DNA from 2 places in the Pelotomaculum schinkii genome. Region 1 is predicted to be linked to the other one. Evidence: riboswitches for the same ligand, from Rfam matches in the RefSeq annotation. Region 1 holds a riboswitch; the other holds the start of a gene.
The links. A riboswitch is a leader RNA that binds a small molecule or an ion and turns the genes downstream of it on or off. The one in region 1 is predicted to bind cobalamin.
Positions count from the first base shown of each region.

Region 2: another riboswitch for cobalamin. It lies ahead of cbiD (cobalt-precorrin-5B (C(1))-methyltransferase CbiD); the one in region 1 lies ahead of cobT (nicotinate-nucleotide--dimethylbenzimidazole phosphoribosyltransferase).

Region 1 covers NZ_QFGA01000002.1:36,964-46,291, forward strand. The annotation lists gene cobT (nicotinate-nucleotide--dimethylbenzimidazole phosphoribosyltransferase) at 73-1,137, opposite strand; cobalamin riboswitch at 1,256-1,432, opposite strand; gene Psch_RS11165 (S-layer homology domain-containing protein) at 1,497-4,145, opposite strand; gene Psch_RS11170 (radical SAM protein) at 4,378-5,283, opposite strand; gene ychF (redox-regulated ATPase YchF) at 6,024-7,124, opposite strand; gene Psch_RS11180 (purple acid phosphatase family protein) at 7,275-8,693, shown strand; gene Psch_RS11185 (MtnX-like HAD-IB family phosphatase) at 8,696-9,316, opposite strand; gene thiE (thiamine phosphate synthase) at 9,313-9,328, opposite strand, start outside.
Region 2 covers NZ_QFGA01000001.1:493,768-503,095, forward strand. The annotation lists gene Psch_RS02405 (cell wall hydrolase) at 1-380, opposite strand, end outside; gene Psch_RS02410 (precorrin-8X methylmutase) at 523-1,143, opposite strand; gene Psch_RS02415 (sirohydrochlorin chelatase) at 1,144-1,509, opposite strand; gene cobK (precorrin-6A reductase) at 1,534-2,286, opposite strand; gene cobJ (precorrin-3B C(17)-methyltransferase) at 2,283-2,972, opposite strand; gene Psch_RS02430 (cobalt-precorrin 5A hydrolase) at 3,002-4,072, opposite strand; gene cobM (precorrin-4 C(11)-methyltransferase) at 4,069-4,824, opposite strand; gene cbiT (precorrin-6Y C5,15-methyltransferase (decarboxylating) subunit CbiT) at 5,072-5,671, opposite strand; gene cbiE (precorrin-6y C5,15-methyltransferase (decarboxylating) subunit CbiE) at 5,628-6,296, opposite strand; gene cbiD (cobalt-precorrin-5B (C(1))-methyltransferase CbiD) at 6,278-7,393, opposite strand; cobalamin riboswitch at 7,558-7,770, opposite strand; gene Psch_RS02455 (ATP-binding protein) at 7,787-8,518, opposite strand; gene Psch_RS02460 (DnaD domain protein) at 8,563-9,328, opposite strand, start outside.

The sequences.
Region 1 (9,328 bases):
AACTAATCTGAAAATAAGAGTCCGGCGTACCCCCACATTGACTAGTTTTCATCCGCTGCTGTCTCCGTGTTTTTATTTCAGTATTTTATCTTCTTCCAGGTCGGAGACACCGGCTTCGTCAAAAGAAGCCATCTCCCGCATTATTTTCGTGGCAGCTTCAACCAGGCTCATGGTTAGAGCGGCTCCCGTTCCCTCCCCGAGCCTCATTTGCAGGTGAATCACCGGGCGCAGATCCAACAGGTCCAACATCAGGCGGTGTCCCTGTTCACCGGACAGGTGGGAGGCAATCATGTACTGGCGGGATTTAGGCTGCAGTTTGAAGGCCACCAGGGCGGCCGCGGTGGTTATAAACCCATCAATCAATACCGGCGTCCGCCTGGCAGCGGCCCCCAGGATCACACCGGCCAGACCGGCGATCTCAAGCCCGCCGACTTTTGCCAGAACATCCAGGGCGTCTTCCGGATCCGGCCGGTTTTTTGCGAGCGCCCGGGCTATCGCGGAAATCTTCAGTTTCATAACTTCGTCGTTGACCATGGTCCCGCGGCCGGTCGCCTCTTCAGCTGTATAGCCGCCAAAGGCTGCCAGGATAGCGCTGCTCGGGGTGGTATTGCCGATCCCCATATCGCCTGTAGCGAGGAGGTTGCTTCCTGCGTCAATCTCGGACTGAGCTACCTCTATCCCCACTTCCAGTGCCTGTACTGCCTCGTCCCGTGACATAGCCGGGCCGGCGGCAATATTCCCGGTACCTGCCCTGACCTTACGCTGTACGACACCCTGCAAGGCGACGGGCGTGAGAACACCGACATCGACCACAACCAGCCTGGCAGCAGCGTGCCTTGCCAGAACCCCTATTCCGGCTACACCATTTACCATTGCCTGCATCATCTGAACGGTAACTTCACGGGGCGCTACACTTACACCTTCGTCGACCACTCCGTGGTCCCCCGCCATGACGATAACCGATTTCCCCTGAACGCGGGGTTTGGCTTTGCCGGTAATACCGGCCAGGCGTACTGCTATCTCTTCCAGCACGCCGAGGCTCCCCGGCGGCTTGATTAAGCTGTCCAGCCGTTTCTGCGCCTCTTCCATGGCCTTGCGATCCAGCTCCCCAATTTGCTTGATGGTTTGATAAAGCATTGTTTTTCAACCTCCTAATATAGTTAGAACTTGGAATCGGCTGGGGAAAAAACAAAAATCCACAGCCTCATCAGGCCGTGGATTTTACCATCATCCATCGGATACCCCTGCATAGCAGGGTTCGTGGACACAACAGGCAGGTCTCCTGGCTCACATTCATCACACATCGCACCTTCCCGGCAAACTGCCAGTGGTAAACTAGCGATAGCGCTCGTGTTTACAGTGGCGGGACCGCTCAGGACTTAAACCTGATTCCCTATTCTCCCCAGCGGGCACCTGTTGGTTTAACACAGTAATAATTTTCATAAAGATTCAACTTTAGCCATACATATTCCTGCTGTTTAAAGCAGAAATATTTTCTATTTTTCAACCCACAACTTAAGCACCCGGCTGACCACCACCGCTGTTTCCGCACGGGTTGCCCCGTCCTTGGGCCTGAATAAGCCGCCTTCGCCCTGCAATAAACCGGCGCTGGTAGCTTTGGCCACCGCGGTTCTGGCAAAATCGGGAATTGATCCAGTATCTTTATACTTTAGGTTCTCGTCTGTCTCCTGCAGCGCCAGCGCCCGGTCGATCATAACAGCCATTTCACTTCTGGTAATGCTGGCATCCGGCCTAAAGGTACCGTCCGGGTAACCTGAGACGACCCCGTTGGCAACCGCGGCAGCGACAGCGCTGCTGGCCCAGTCCGGTATGCTGTCCTTAAAGGCCGGTAACTTTTCCACGGCCGGCCACTGCAGGGCTGATGACAGCAGCTTGACAAACTGAGCTCTGGTTACGGCCTGACCGGGTAGAAATGTGCCATCGGGAAAACCGTTGGCCACCCCGCGCGCCGCCAGGTCGTTGATGGCCGCTTCGGCCCAGTGCTTGCCGGTATCCTTGAAGGACGGAAGTCTCCTATGGTCATCCACCAGGACCAGTTGGCCAAACCCCCATACCCGGGCGCTAATTGTTTTCACCTCACCCTGGTCATCCAGCCTGGCAGGCTGCTCTTCCCATTTTTTAGTGGAATCATCCCACATCAGGATGGCCGGACGGCCTGTTATTGTACCGGGTTGATAATCCCAACTCAGCCACCAGGGGGCCATGAGATCAGCTTTCTCCCCAGGCGCCGGGCTTACCGTTATTGCGCCGAGGTTGATGCAGTTCGCCGGTAGCCCGGTAGTCTCAGCGGCATAAGCCAGCCTTATCGTGGCCGGCGCTGATACGCTTGACGCAGGGAACGTAACATGAATCCAGCTATCCAGTCCAGCAGATGATTCCTGCTCCGGAAGAGCCTGCAGTTCTACCCAGGACGGTTTAACAGTAACCGGTATCGATGTGCTCAACCCCTGGAAGGTGGCCTTAATTTCACCTTCAGCAACCTGATCTGTCGCGGTAAAGCTGCCATCCGCAATCTTACCTATTGAACCGCTGATGGTCCATGTGACATCCTGGAATTTTAAATCAAAGGTATCACCATAAATTGTATTCACCTTTGCCGACAGGGGAACCTTCTCCCCAGGCTTAACAGTAATAGCCGACGGTGTTACAGCTAAACTTAATAGAGACTCCGGCCCGACAACCTGCACATTCACCGAACTCTGTACGTTATCCAGCTTGGCCGTGACGGTTACCGTACCACCTTGCTTAGGTATTAAAACATTACCGGTAAAATCACCTGAAGGAGTTGCGGACCATTTTATGTCGGCTGGTTTAATACTTACAGGATTGTAGTATTGATCATACCCTTTGGCGCTAAATGAAGCCTGTGTTCCGGCAAGAGCCAACGACGGCCCGCTTAAAGCCATGCCGTGCAAACTGCCCTGCGGCGCTGTCGAAAAAACGCCTATAGCATCTGCAACCGATCGCAAGGAAGAACCCTGTGGTTGATTGATCAGGCTGGCCTCGAAGTCACCCAGGCTCCGTGCGGCCATGGTGGTGGAACCACCACCGTCCAAATTAACAGCTCTCCAGACCCCGATTGAAATCAAAAATTCAGCCAACTCCTCCTGGCTCATACCCCTGCTGATTATAGTCCCGTCGGCAGCAGCCTTCCTTTCAACCGCCACCAGGTAGAGAGTCTTGCCGTCACTTGATACACCAACCGCCGTCCGGGCGACTTTACCAGAAATATTCTGGGTAAAGTAGGCAGGCAGGTGGCCATCCTCAACCAGCAGTGCCTGTCCGCCCACCGCAGCCAGGAGTTTGTCTCCGTGAGGGGCCACCGAGTAGCTGGCGGCAACTTTTGTACCCACCGGCATATTGTCGGTTATGAATTGGGCTGCCAGGCCATGTCCCTGCAGGACAAAACCATCCTGCGGGATCGTTACGCCCGGTTGGTCGGTTAAGACCTGCTGGACGACTCCGTTCCTGACCACTGCAACTTTTACCCCGGTGAGGCCGGATATTTTACCCCGGCTGGTGGTACCCCACAGCGTTGTGTACATATTAAGGGCATCCACATCAGATGAAAGTCCGTTCATCAAGAGATAACCCGGCTTGTTGATTCCGGCCAGCGGAAAACTTTTACCGGCTTCTGTGACCACCTGGCCGGTGAAGTTGAAAATTTCCAACAGCGGCAGTTTATCTTCGGTAATGCCAAATCCATACATATCATTACGCAGGGCGGGGCTCTCCACCAGTTGCCCGCCTTGATAGGCTAAACCGATGGTCCGGCCGCTTTCCGCCATTTGAAAGAAATCTCCATTGATAGCGGCCACCGCCCCGGTACGCTTGGCCATATCCAGCACTGACTGGTTCTTATTGAGGGTGCCGTCCGATCCGATGATCGTATCAATTTTAACGTAAGGATTGGAGAGATCTGCTTCGAGGACATAAACATTCAGCGGTCCCTCGTTAGTATTCAGGTTGATGCTATGTAAAACAACCCCCTGGGTGATGATTTCCTCAGTGACGTTGTTGCCGTTCACCTGATAGGCGTAAGCCTGAAAGGGCGCAACCAGAGACAATATTATGGATACCAGAACAATATTTTTTATTATTCTTCTAAAACTTTTAATAGACAAAAGAATCCCTCCCATACAACTACCTTGAAAACATTTCGGCCGCTACAATGTGCTCAAATGTAGGTGCGAATTCATTCGCTCAAAAGCCACATTAGGCGCCCAAGTGCGGCGCTGACGCGCCGTTTTGCGATTGAAATGGCGCCTACATCACTTAGTTGATACGTGACGCCGCGATAGCGGCATGATTTTCTAACTAATTAATTACGGTTCACCATATCGTTTGGCGGGGTTGTCACCCGCCGTTAAGCCTGGTCAAACCGGCCTCTCTGGCGGCCTGAACCGCCGCCGAATACTCCTTTCTGCTGATTCTTTTGTTTAATTCGGGATGGTCAAAGGCCTTGTAGGCCGGATAATACTGGTCCATAACATTGACAAAAGTATCCTTGGATATTTCTTCGGCTATAAATTCCATGATTTTTTCAGTACGGGCCAGGTTACCGGGCATGACCAGGTGCCTTACCAGCAGTCCCCGGGTGGCAATCCCCCGTTCATCTATAACCAGGTCACCGACCTGGTCGTGCATTTTTTTTACGGCCTGCCTGGTTACGGTATAGTAGCCTGCCGCGCCTGAATACTTTCGCCCGGCGTCATCATCTGCAAACTTTATATCCGGCATATATATATCAATAATGCCTTCCAGCAGGTCAAGCGTTGCCGGCGTGTCGTAACCACCCGTGTTGTAGACGATCGGAATTGTCAGCCCCAAGTCAACAGCTACAACAAGCGCTTCCAGGAACTGGGGAGCAAAGTGACTCGGCGACACCAGGTTGATGTTGTGGCAGCCACCCTCCTGCAGTTCCAGCATCATTTCGGCAAGTTCCCTGGCAGAAACCTCATCACCATAACCATATTGGCTGATGTCGCAGTTTTGGCAGAAAACACACTTCAAATTGCAGAATGCAAAAAATATCGTTCCCGACCCTCCGGAGCCGACCAGCGGCGCTTCCTCGCCGAAATGAGGGCAAAAGCTGCTTACCGCAGCATACCTGCCCCCTTGGCAGAGGCCCAGTTCCCCCTTGAGGCGGTTGACCCGGCAGTACTGAGCGCACACCGTGCAGTCGCCCAGCATGTCAACGGCATTTTTAGCTCTTTTTCCCAACTCTCCGGTTGTTAATTGCAAATAGGACCCTTGGCTCATAATTATTCCTTTCAAACAAAAGACCCGCGCGGGGTCATTATCCTCAGGCGATTTTATTTAAAAATATATCATCACCGACCAGCCCGTACGCGTTGTGGACACCCCAAGCGGCCAATTGCTCAAGAATAGCCGCGGCCACATTTCTTTGAGTTGGCATGGTTGACCTCCCTGTTTCTCTTTAAGCTTTACAGGTATTATTTCAACAACCCTGCTTATTTACTCAAAGACAAACAGTAAGTTCAACTTTTAAAAGGTCATGAGCCAATCTAAAACTTTAAATCAATGAAAATACACAATGGTGAGACATATGTCTCGTCACCTGCCTCACCTGTCTCAAAAATACTATTCGAAAAGGCTTGACTTGCGGGCTGGGGGTTATCCGGAGCGAGCGGAGCACCTGGGTGCGTTCCTTAGCGCGTGCGTTGCATGCAGAAAAGCTTAAATAGCGCGTAGCTACCGGATGGCTGTCTGTAGATGCGGTCGGTATGACGCTCTTGTTTCACTAATGGAGAATTGCGAAGCGAGCGGAGGATAACCCCCAGACCACTACCCCAGAGACTTTTCGAGAACCAGTTAACAATGACCTTACCTTGCGATTCACCCAAATTTATAATGGCTGCAAAACCAGGTTACAATTAATGCGCACCCACATCTGAATGCATGAGGATTTTTAGGATGTCCTTATCAATATGACGCTGAATTTGGCTGGATGGTTCAGCCGGATGTTGAAAAATGTAGAATTAAACATTAAACCTGAAGTTTATGACGTCCCCGTCCTGCACAATATATTCTTTGCCCTCCAGGTGGAACAGGCCCTTTTCCTTGATCTTGCTCATGCTGCCGGTCTCTCTCAGGTCTGCGTATTTGACAACTTCAGCTTTGATGAAACCCCGCTCAATATCCGAGTGGATTTTACCCGCCGCCCGTTTAGCGTCGGTCCCTTTTTGAATAGTCCAGGCTTTCACCTCATCCTCTCCAACGGTAAAGAAAGAGATCAGCCCAAGGTACTCGTAGGCGGCGCGCGCCAGGCGGTCAATTCCCGACTGTGTTATACCCAGGTCTGCCAAAAACAGCTCTTTGTCCTCGTCGGGCAGCTGGCTGATTTCCATTTCAATTCGCCCGCTTATTTCCAGGACAGGCAGTCCCCTTTCTGCGGCATAGGCGAGAAGCTCACTCTTGAAGGGGTATTTTTGTGCCTTAAACTGCCGTTCATCAATGTTGATTACCAGCAGTAAAGGTTTTTCAGTCAGGAAACTATAATTTTTCAAAACCATCCTTTCATCGGCGGTAAGCTCCAGGTTGCCTATGGGGCGCTCTTCTTCCAGGGCCCCGAGGCATTTTTCCAGCACTTCGAGCTCGATCAGGTTTTCTTTCTTGACCTTTTTACCGCCTTTAATACGTTCAATCCTTCTCTCAACGATCTCCATATCCGCAAACAGGAGTTCCATATGTATGGTCTCGATGTCCCTTAAGGGATTAATCTCATCGTCCACATGCGGCACATCCCGGTTCTCAAAAGCCCGCACCACATGGGCAAGCATGTCCACGTTGCGGATGGCGTTGAGGAACTGGTTGCCCACTCCTTTTCCCTGGCTTGAGCCGCGTACCAGTCCGGGCACATCGCTGAAATGGATTTGAGCATAGGTAGTCTTGCGGGGCTTATACATACTACTAAGTAGATCCACCCTGCTGTCCGGCAACCTGGCCATACCGGTATTGGTTTCTGCTTTGCCGGTTAAAAAATTGGAAGTCTCCGCCCCCGCTCCCGTCAGAAGGTTGAAAATTGTTGTCTTCCCGACCATTGGAAGACCAATCAGACCACAATTTAGATTCATATTCATCACCCAAGTAGTAGTTTATCACCAGCGCCATTGATTTACAAACTGGTTTTATTTTGAATAGCCCGCTCTTGGCTTAATCCCCGTTCAGGGTCTGTTTACATTCTGTAACCCTCGTTAATAGAATAATAAAAAATGAGGAGAAACGGGAACATGGGTTCAAAGATTAAACTCACAAATTCTACCGGTACAAAAATTACCAACGAAGAACTTTGTACCTTGGGTAGTCAACATGCCGTCATCACCTGGGTAACCCCGCAACAACGCGCGGATACCTCCATGTATATTGGAGAAACGCCAAAACACCTTAAAAAACACACTTTTGCCTTGGATTCAGAATTTCACTATTTAGAAATGTATAATCTAAAACCATCCACCCGCTACTGGTACCAGGTGGAAAGCAACGGCGTCAAAGGTTCTCTCAATTCTTTTACAACCTTGCCTGCGCCAAAGGGGAAATACCTGTTCAGCTTTGCTGTTATGAGCGATACCCATATCAACTACGGAGAAGTCGCAGAAGATATCAATGAGATTTATTTTGGTAAACTTGTAGATTATGCAAATCCTCTCTTAACCCAGTGTATTCTGGACAGTAAGAGAAGGAATATCGACCTGGCCGTCATTACCGGCGACCTGACCGACACTGCCAGCAGGCTTCAGTATTTGGGATTGAGGAATCAGCTATTGCCTTACTTTGGTGATACACCATATCTTCTTTGCCCCGGCAACCACGACAAATATACGAAAAATTCCGGTCTAGGTGAACAAGGTTTCCTTGATAACCTAGCCGATAGAGAAAAAACTTACACAAGTATAATATTTAAAGATTACCTGTTTCTGCTGATCGATTCATGCAGACAGGATGAAAATTGGGGCGACATTGATCCTGTTCAAATGCGGTGGATTGAAAGCATGTTGACAACAAACAAAGACCGGCCGGCTTTCCTGTTTCTTCACCATCCCTGTAACGGCCCGGACTTGTGGTTTGGGATAAAAAACAACCGGGAGTTTCTGAAGCTTACCCGGTCCTTTCCCAATATACAAGGTATTTTTTGCGGGCATATACACCGCAATTATGTGAGCGTCAACCGTTTAATGACCGGCAGCCGCCCGTATGTGGAAGTTCCGGCAACCGTTCAGTTTCCCTGCGCCTATGCCGTTGTACGGGTATATGAAAACGGCTTTGCATACAATTCATATAAAGTGAGCAGGCTTGATTTATCAGAGATGTCTCGGGAACGGTTTATTCTAAAAAAAGGCGGGAAAGCAATTCTAACCAGGTACTGTCTGGGCCGTATCGGTGACCGTAGTTTTTCTTATTTCAATGACCAATTATTCCGCCCCAAGCAGTATGAACTATCTGTAACACTGGATAATACGAATGCCAACAAGCTCTATGAAAATGCCCGGTCTATTGATGGCGCCAGCCTCATACCCGCGTACGATACCAAAAAAGCTAAAGTCATACTTGGCCGTTATGATTCTCTGCATTTGACAACTCAAGCATTTCGGGAGAAATTTTTCCGTTACGGCGCGTATGCAAGGATTATGGAGGTTGGTAATGAGAGTTGAGCTTAGGCAATGTAAGCTAATATATCTGCAAAAGTTTCATAACGAATCGTTTTGATTCCTTTTTTGAGACAATAGATATACAAGTCTCCTTTGGCAAACACAACATCGGCATGCATAGCAGGACATGTGTCGGAATAACCATCTCCTATGTAAACAGCCTGACCCTCTTCCTTTAACGCCGTCATCAGTTTCGTTTTGCAGGTTCCGCAATTCCCGCATGATTCATTGAAGTGAGGGCATTCAATTTTGAAGCCCCGGTCATATAGCATTTTATTTGCGTAATAAGGAACCTGTATATCATATTTTTCAAAAACTGCTTCAATACAAAAATCGTAGCCATCACTTAAAACATAAACTTTATAGCCTTTTTCCCGGCAGATACTCAAAAATTGCTTAAAGAAATTATCTATCTCCATTTTTTCCATCAACCCGGCGATGTCGTCGATACCGGCCCGGAAAAGCTGAAAAGTCCGGTTGGCGCACTCCTGCGTTGACAATTCCTTGCGTTCCCACTTTTCATTTATTTCTTGCCAGCCCTCCTCGGCAAAAGCTTCGACCATGGCCGCGCAGGTATCAACCTTTGTTATTGTGCCGTCGAAATCAACAAAAATTGTCTTTTTCATATGTCCTTCCAC
Region 2 (9,328 bases), on a different contig from region 1:
CTTTCACCCCGTGCTTCAGCGTGAATTAACCTGGCTAGAAGCATCAATTCCTCCCTTGGCACAACCCCGCGAGACAAACGCCCCTCATAAGATAGCCCTTCGGGAATTTGCAGTACATCCCCTGGCCTGATCAGGCTGTCACTGAGGTTATTGGCCCTCATCAATTCACGTACTGCGACCTGATGTTTATAGGCGATTAAACTAAGATTATCTCCCTCTTGAACTGTGTAGCTTACCTCAACGGAACCGGTTTTTACCGAAGATTGAGTATTTGTGTTCTGGGAAGCCTCATTGGCTGAGGCTGCCACGCTTCCGATCATAAGGGCCGTTATGATTAACGCAGCCGTCATGACCATAGTCCTGGGAACCAGTTTACTCATTTTTCCTCCTTTCCCGACTCCAAAAGGTATTTTTGCCAGCCAAAGACTTAATATACATTTATTTTTATCCATGATAAAGAATTATGAACAGAATTGCCAAAAAAAATACCCTCCACGGGTACTTTTTCGTTAACGAGTTATATTAAGCCAGCGCAAGCAGGGCGTTTACCGCTGCTGCGGCAATGGCGCTGCCGCCTCGTGTACCGGGCAGGGTTATATATGGTATAGCCAGTTCCAATAATGTCTCTTTAGACTCGCCGGCCCCTACAAATCCCACCGGGGTTCCTACCACCAGGGCCGGGGCCGCTTCGCCTTTTTGGATCATCCGGCACAGGGTAAAGAGGGCGGTAGGGGCGTTGCCGATGGCTATAATCCCCCTTTTCGCCTCTCGCGCCGCGCGCTCCATGGCCACCATGGCCCTGGTAAGTCCTCTGTCTTTAGCTTCTCGTGCAACATCCGGGTCGCTGATGTAGCACACAACGTCAATGCCAAATGAGCGCAAACGACCTGAATTAATTCCCACTTTGAGCATGTTGATATCAGTGGCAATTATTCTCCCGTTCCTGATAGCCTTCAGGCCCGCTTCTACCGCCTCAGGATGGATGGTGATTAGACCGGCAATAGAAATATCCCCCGTGGTGTGGACGATCCTCTTGATAATCTCCCGCTCCCCTACAGGCAGCCTGGCCAGGCCGGGCAGGTTCTCCTCAATAATTTCCATACTCTTTTGTTCAATCGCCTTGGGCTCACTAAGAACCATCATTTAGCAGACCTCCCTGATTCGGTCCATTATAACCTGGGCTACCCTTTCATCAGCGCCGATATTACTTGCTAACACCAGTTCTACCTCCGGATACTTCTCTCTTTCTCTCTGGACAATTTCAGGAATATCATCCTGGACGTGTCTTCCCTGGTAAAGAAATAAAGGCGCAACCACGATTCTTTGGGCGCCTTTTTTTATCATCTCCTCCACGGTAGCGGGGAGATCCGGCTGGTTGAACTGGAGCGAAGCTGTCGCAACAAAATCGTAGCTACAGGATTTTTCCAGCATCATTCGGTATGCCTCAAGCACCGTCCTTGCATCAACGGCCCGGCTGCCATGGCTGAGCAATATCACAGCAGTTGTCATGCCCCAATCACTTCCTATGCCTTCTTAGTCAATCATCTTCATTAAGTCCCCGACGCTGCCCACTGCTCCGGAAAGTACGTCCGGCCGTTCCACAATAACTACCGGGATACCGGTTTCCAGCGCCGCGTTGAGCTTTTCCTCCATCCCGCCGGGGGTCCCGCCGTCTTTGGTAACCAAAACCTCAGCTTTGTAATGGCGCAATAAGGCTGCGTTGAGCTCCTGGCTGAACGGCCCCTGCATGGCAACCACATCGGCCGGAGTGAGGCCTAGTTGGAAACACTTATCCAATTCTTTCGGGTCAGGCAAAAGCCTCACAATCACCCTGCAGCCTCTCCTCTGCGCCTCTGCTACAAATATACCGAGTGTTTTGCTGCCTGTAGCCAGAAATATTACCCTGCCCAGCGCCGCAGCTTTTTGAGCAGCGCTTTCATAACTGCCGGCATAATGGAGCAGGGGGCTCTCCAGGACTCTGGAGGGGGGCCGCTGGTAACGTATGTAACGGATATTCTTCTCTCTGCACACCTTTAAAGCCAGCGATGAGATTTCTTGAGCGTAGGGATGGGTGGCATCCACCAGCAAGTCCACATTTTTATCATCAATCAACCGGCCGATTTCCTCCCCACTCAAACGGCGGCCGCTTACCTCAGCCGCGCCGCACCCCTCAAGCAACGCCGCCCCATAAGGTGTGGCGGCACAGGCCAGGACCTCTTTTCCTTTTTCAGCAAGGGTTTGCACGATCAATCTGCCGTCAGACGTGCCTGCCAGTACCAGGATCATAGCCGGTAGCCCCTTGGTGTGACTAAAAACCTGCCGACCCGGCGGGTCTGGCTATTTCCAATAATGATGGTGGTAAACATGTCAATGGAGTAATTCACCATACGCTCCAGGTCGGTGATCACGCTTACCTCATCTTTCCTGGCGACGTTGCGTACAATCCCCACCGGGGTTGCCGGTTTTTTATACTCAAGCATTATTTCTCTGGCCTTATGGATCTGCTCCGTCCGCTTACGACTGGACGGGTTGTACAGGACAACAACAAAGTCGCCCCGGCAGGCGTGCTCCAAGCGCTTCTCTATGATTTCCCAGGGCGTTAGCAGATCACTTAAGCTGATTACCACAAAATCGTGCATCAGCGGCGCTCCGAGACAGGCGGCGGCGAAAGTTGCCGCGGTTATGCCGGGGATAATCTCCAGGTCAAGAGATTCCACTGCGCCCTTCTGTTCCAGAAGCTCCAGTACCAGCCCCGCCATGCCGTAAACACCCGGGTCGCCGCTGGATACAAGAGCAACTTTTTTGCCTTCCAGCGCTCTATTAATGGCAAGGCTGCAACGCTCCACCTCCTTGGTCATGCCGCTGCTCATGACTTCTTTCTCCAGCAGCAGACCAAAGATGAGCTCAATGTACGCCTTATAACCCACCACCACCTCGGCCTGTTCCAGAGCTTCAAGGGCACGGCCGCTCATCTGGCCGGTTTCGCCCGGACCAATACCAACTACGGCCAGTCTTCCTCGACAATCGCTACCGTTACCCCGTTGAACGCTCTCTTGCGCAAAATCAACCTGGCCGCCGGGGCGGCCAATAGGGCCACTGGCTCGCAAACTCCACCAACTCCTATCCTGTCCTGAACAAATTGGGAATAAGAAAGGTCCCTGCCTTTTACGTCAAAAACACCTGCTATTTCTAACCTGCTGAAGGAAACAAGGGGCAATCCCATTTCATACGCAGCCTGAACCAGTCCTGCTTCTCCCGACCTCAAATCAATAGTAGCCAGCAGGCGCACCGAAGCAAGGCTGCGGTCCGCCAGGACCAGGGCTTGTTCCACAGCTTCCTTGACTGCCGCAGCGCTGATACCCGTGCGGCATCCCAGTCCCACCACCAGGTGTCGCGGTCGCAAAAACAGCGATTCAGATGGAAGACCGGCGATTAACCTGCTGGTAATAAAAACAATAATGCCTTTCTTTGGCGCCTGCAGGTAATTATCTATGGGTTTGGGGTGAAATTTTATAATCTCTGTTATTTTTGATGCGTCGTCAATATAAAAATGGACATCCTCCCCGTTAACCATGGCCGCACTGACAGTTTTCAGATGATGTAGAGGTTCAACAGCAAGGTTGTAGTCACGCGCCAAAAGATCCACCGCAGGTAGTCCTTGCACATCAGTAGCCGTGGTGATTACCGCCAGCGCACCCAGCTTGCTCTGGATATAACGGGCCATGTCGTTCGCTCCTCCCACGTGGCCGGAAAGAGCACTGATGGCGAACTGCCCCATTTCGTCCATTACAACAACCGCGGGGTCTGTCCTTTTGTTGCCAAGGCAAGGCGCCATGGTTCTGAAAACGATACCCATGGCCATAACCATAACCAGGCAACTGTACTGTTGGAATATTTCACTGCACAGTTGACGCAGGGGCTGCTTGTATGGGCGTGAGCCTGGAAAACTAGCAGCGAATCTGGCCGGCGCCAGTATGTCAACCTCTGCCCCCGGCAGTTCCGAGAGCGCAGTTGAAACCCTTAAGGCAGTCGCGGCGCCTTGCCTGGTCACGGCCACTACCCCTATTTTCACTGTGCCGGCCCTCTGAAGGTATGGTCGAAGCTTGTGTCATAAAGCCTGGAAGGCTCGTAATTCGCCCCGAAAGCCTTGCCCACCATGATTTGGGCGGTCCTGTTGACCCCTGCTTCCATCACCTTTTGCTCAATATCTTCAATGGTACCGTGAATGACCCGCTGTTCAGGCCAGGATGCCCGCTCTACCACAATAACCGGTGTGTCCGGTGTATACCCCCCTGATTTAAGCGCCTTGACCACTTCCGCCATCATATGCACGCTTAAAAAGATACACATGGTTGCGCCGTGCCCGGCCAGGGAAGACAGCGTTTCTCCAGCTGGCACAGGTGTCCGTCCTTCAGCCCTGGTCAGGATTACCGTCTGGGTTACACCCGGCAAGGTTAGCTCATGAGGGATAGCCGCTGCGGCAGCAAGGAAGGAACTAACCCCCGGTATTACGGAAAAGGGTATGCCGTCCCGGCGCAATTCGTCCATCTGCTCCTGGATCGCGCCGAACAGGGCAGGATCGCCGGTATGGACCCTGGCCACCCTTTTACCTTTGGCGTGCGCTTCAACCATAGTGTCTATAATTTCTTTCAGGGACATACCTGCGCTGTTATGTATCTCGGCCCCCTCTTTACAGTAATCGAGTAAGGCCGGGTTAACCAGGGAACCGGTATATATGACCACTTCGGCTTCAGCCAAGAGTCTTGCTCCTTTTACTGTAATCAGCTCCGGATCCCCTGGGCCTGCTCCGATAAAATAAATCATATCAACCCCCCCTTTTTGTACGAATAAACAACTACCTTGAAACCTTTCGGCCGCTACAATGTCGCTCAAATATAGGTGCGAATTCATTCGCACAAAAGCCCCATTTAAGATGTCCAAGTGCGGCGCCGACACGCCGTGTGCGATTAAAATGGCGCCTACACCGGGGTATTTTATAAGAATGTTTGGTCTTTTTCAGGTATTTAAGGCCGTGTCAGATCTTGAAAGACTACTTTATTGAGATCTATTATCAGTAATTAGCCCTCTTCTCCGCTGAAAGAACCGTAACCGGATTCATACCCTTAAGGAGGTGGCTGGCGCCGGCTTTCACTACCCTGGCGACGCTGATTTGCACCGCGTCGACATCGCCATAGAACTGTTGCAGTAGTTCTAAAGCGTGAGCCGCGGTTTCCAGAGTAATCGTGTTTACAATAATCCTGCCCCCTGGTAGAAGTCTCTGGTAAACACTTTCTAATATGCCGGTCAAATGTCCCCCGCTGCCGCCTACAAAAACACGGTCAGGGTCCGGCAGCTCGTCCAGGGCTTCCGGCGCGACACCTTCAATGATTTTCAAGTTATCCAATCCAAAAGCCTTCATATTGCTTTGAATCAAGTGAATCCCTGCCGGACTGCGCTCCACGGCGTAAACAAAACCACCGGTGGCCTGCAAGGCGGCTTCAACTGACAAAGACCCTGTTCCTGCTCCAATATCCCACACGACATGATTGGGCGCCAACCTGGCCTTGGCCAGGGTGATCACCCGTACTTCCTCTTTGGTCATGGGGACGTTGCCGCGCACAAAAAGCTCATCGCTTATTCCCGGTGTCCGGTAAATCCATCGGCTGTTCATCCAAAATCACCATAACATAATTTCTTTTATCCCACTGGCCTTCCCATCGGGCAAGATCAAGGATGGTAAAGGCATTAATTTCTTCGGCAGGGTACGAAAGTTCGGCGCAGACATAAGCAGTTTTGTCTTTCATGCCGGCGTTTACCAGGACACTTGCCAGAACCGGCGGTGGTTCCTCCGGTCCGGCCAGGACAACTACCTTGCTATTGCCTGCCACGGTCTCTGCCAGTACGGTCCGGTCCCGTCCATGGGTACTGACCACAACGGCGTCGTGCCAGGAAACTGCCAGCCGGGCGCAAGCATACTGTACCGAACTGATACCCGGGATGACCTGCAGCTGGGCAGGGGTAAAATGCCGCCTCAGGTACTGCAGGATACCGTACATGCCGGGATCACCCGAAGCTATTACCGCAATTTTTTTCTCGTCCATTCTCTCCCGGATATACTCAATCATTTCCTGCAGATTGTTTTTAATAGTGAAAATTTCGCCCGGTTGACCGCTGAAAAGGGCCAGGCTGCGCTCCCCGCCCACCAGGACATCCGCCTCAGCGACCGCCCGTATGGCTGCCGGAGTCAGATGTTCCTTGCCACCGGGTCCAACCCCTACTACAGCAATTTTTGCCATCCCATTTCCCTTCCAATTAAACGAGTTGACTCGTCCATACCCAGTATCGTTCCATCCAACCCCAGCAGTACCGTACCAGCTTTCAACCGGGTGCGGGTATAAGCCTCGGCCCTGGTACTGGCCCTGGCCGCAATAGCATTGAATATTCCGGCGAAGCCGCTCTCTTTAAGCAAACCCAACGCTTCTTCAGCAGAACCCGCTGCCATAATTTTGCTGATTAGACCGGCCGGCGCCCCGTAAAGACCTGCGAAGGCGGCAAGGGTCTCCATCCTCCCGTCGGCCAACCTGTTGTGGGTATGAAAGATGCCGGCTGCGACTTTTACTAATTTCCCATGGTGACCCCATAATAAAACTGCTTCAATGCCCCGGTCGACACAGACATCCAGCATGTAGCCCACAAAATTACTCATTTCAACCACAGCTTCGCGAGGCAATCCATACCGTTCGACCGCCGTCCGGAAGCCAATCCGGCCCGGGGTGAGGACGACCTTCCGGTAGCCGGCGGCCACAGCCAGGTCAACCTGTGGAGCGAGTGATTTTTTAAAAGCTTCTTCAGACATCGGCCTGACAATGCCGGTGGTGCCCAGGATGGAAATACCTCCAACAATCCCCAAACGCGGGTTAAGGGTCTTGAGAGCCACCTCCTCGCCCCCGGGGACTGAAATAGTAACCTCTACGCCCGAGCCTGGCCTAATAAGGTCGTCCAGGGCATCCACAATCATTTTACGCGGAACGGGATTTATGGCGGGACTGCCTACCGGCGCCTGCAAGCCTGGCCTGGTAACAACCCCGACACCTCGTCCCCCCATGATATGAACGCCGCCAGCACAGACAGCGACTTCAGCTACCACAGGCAGGCCGCTGGTTACATCGGGATCATCCCCCCCCTGCTTGATTACAACAGCCCTGGCACAGGAGCCGTCCAGTTCCAAACTCTCAACAGGAACCTCAAGCAGGTTTCCTTCAGGGTTCACAATGGTAATATTTTTGTTGGTTTCACCCCGCAACAGCAGCAATGCCGCCGCACGCGCCGCCGCTGCAGCTGACGCGCCGGTGGTAATTCCGGTCTTCAGCATGGATATTTCCAATTCATTCATAACAGTTCATTCATAACAGCTTCCTCCATGCGGCCGAAGAACTAAAATTCCTTGCGACAAAAGCTCCGTTGGCCGCACCAAGCCGGAGAAATGATAAAAGCCCGGTCAACTAGACGGGGCTTTTCATATGCGTCAAAAAAACCCCTGGCTTTCCAGCGAAGCCTGCGGTGAGCAGCAGACAGGCAGGTCTCCTGGCTTCCGGTCTTTGTTGCCGCGTCTTCCCGGTTAACCCAGTGACAAAAGTGCGGCGTACTCTCCCGGTTACAGTTGCGGGACCGCGCCGGCTCCTTAGATCTGGACCTTTTTGGAACCAGTTTCCATTTCCCCGGTCTTCCCTATTCTCCCCTCGGCGGGGCACCTGTCCGCGTTGTTCTTTTTCATATTTTACAGGTTTTAATAACCTTTTTCTTTGCGCTGTATAGCGCGTATGTCCATATCCACCAAAAACCGGTAGGGCTTGCACATCTCCAGCAAGCGTGAAGTAGTCCTTTCTCCCAGATAGCCTTCCAGGTCCTCGGGGCTGATATTGGTGGTTACGATGACCGGAAGACGGTGGTTGAGGCGGTAATTGATAATTGAATAGATTTTATTTCTGGTCCACTCCGTGTAATTATGAGCCCCCAGGTCGTCCAAAATCAGGAGCGGCACCTGCCTGGCCGTATCCAACAGGTCAAACTCGGTAAGGTCCTCAGTATTTCTTCCCGTGTCATAGGTCGAACGTATTTGATCCAGCAGGTCAGGCACCACAGCAAAAAGAATTGAGTTTCCTTCTTTCAGCAGGGTATTGGCGATACAACAGGCCAGAAATGTTTTACCGCTTCCCACCTGCCCTGTAAATAGCAGTCCGTCGGCTCCGGGATCAGCCGAAAATCTTTTGACAAAACCTTGAGCCGCTTCAAAAGCATGTTTAGCCAGTTCATAGTAAGATATCCCATTGACCAGATCGAGACAGTTTTTAGCGTAATATTTGAATTTGAAGTTTTCGAATGTGCATTTTTGAAGATTAACAGGCAGTCTGGAGTCCTTTAACAGTTTTGCTGCTGCCTTTTCTTTCATGCACCGGCAGGGTATAGCCCCTTCCTCCATTATAATTACGCCACGGTCACCGCACAGCTGGCAGCCCACCCAATCACCTGCATCCCTTAAATATTGTTAAGAAAAGTCATGTTTTAGATATAAAGAGTCCGGATGAAAGCCTTTTTCCTGGCATCGTTATTATTGTCCGCGCCACCCGGGCTTGTCCCGGTATTTGTGCTTTTTTGCCTGGAGCGCCGTTTTTGAAAATCCTGCTCGTAGCGGGATATTTCCTCCAGCGTCCTGACATTGTTCTTTTTCCATTCTATCAAGATGGTGTTAATATATTTGAAGTTGTGTTTACCCCCCAGAACCGCCCTTTTCAGCGCCTCAACAACAAGCAATGGCTCCATTTCACTTGCCCACTGGTCGATTTGCTCAACTTCTATGGGGGAGAGAAGCCGTCCAAATTCATTCTCAAATAAGGAAATAAGGTCGACGGTATGGACATCAAACCGGCTGTCACCTAAACCGGCCGAACTTTTAATCAGCTTTTCAGATTCCTCAATCTCCTGGGCGCGCAAGCCTGCCCAGATATCCGAGACCCTTAAGAATAGGGGTTCAAAATCATACCCCTCCACAATAAGGTTGCGGGTGCCGTCATAGAACCGGCTGACCGAGATGATATCTTTTTCGAGCAAACCAGCCAGTTCCCTCCTAATCCTGGCTGGATCAGATTCCATGCATTCAGCCAGCTTTTCGGGGGACGGAAAAAGCTCCTTTTCCTCCACGTGCAGTCTGATCAGCTGGATTAAGAGCATCATCTGGTAATCGGAGATACCAATACTTGAGTAAATTTTTAGAAGGATGTTGGGAATTGACGTTGAGCCCTCAAGCAGGAGGTCAGCTCCAAAAGTAGCG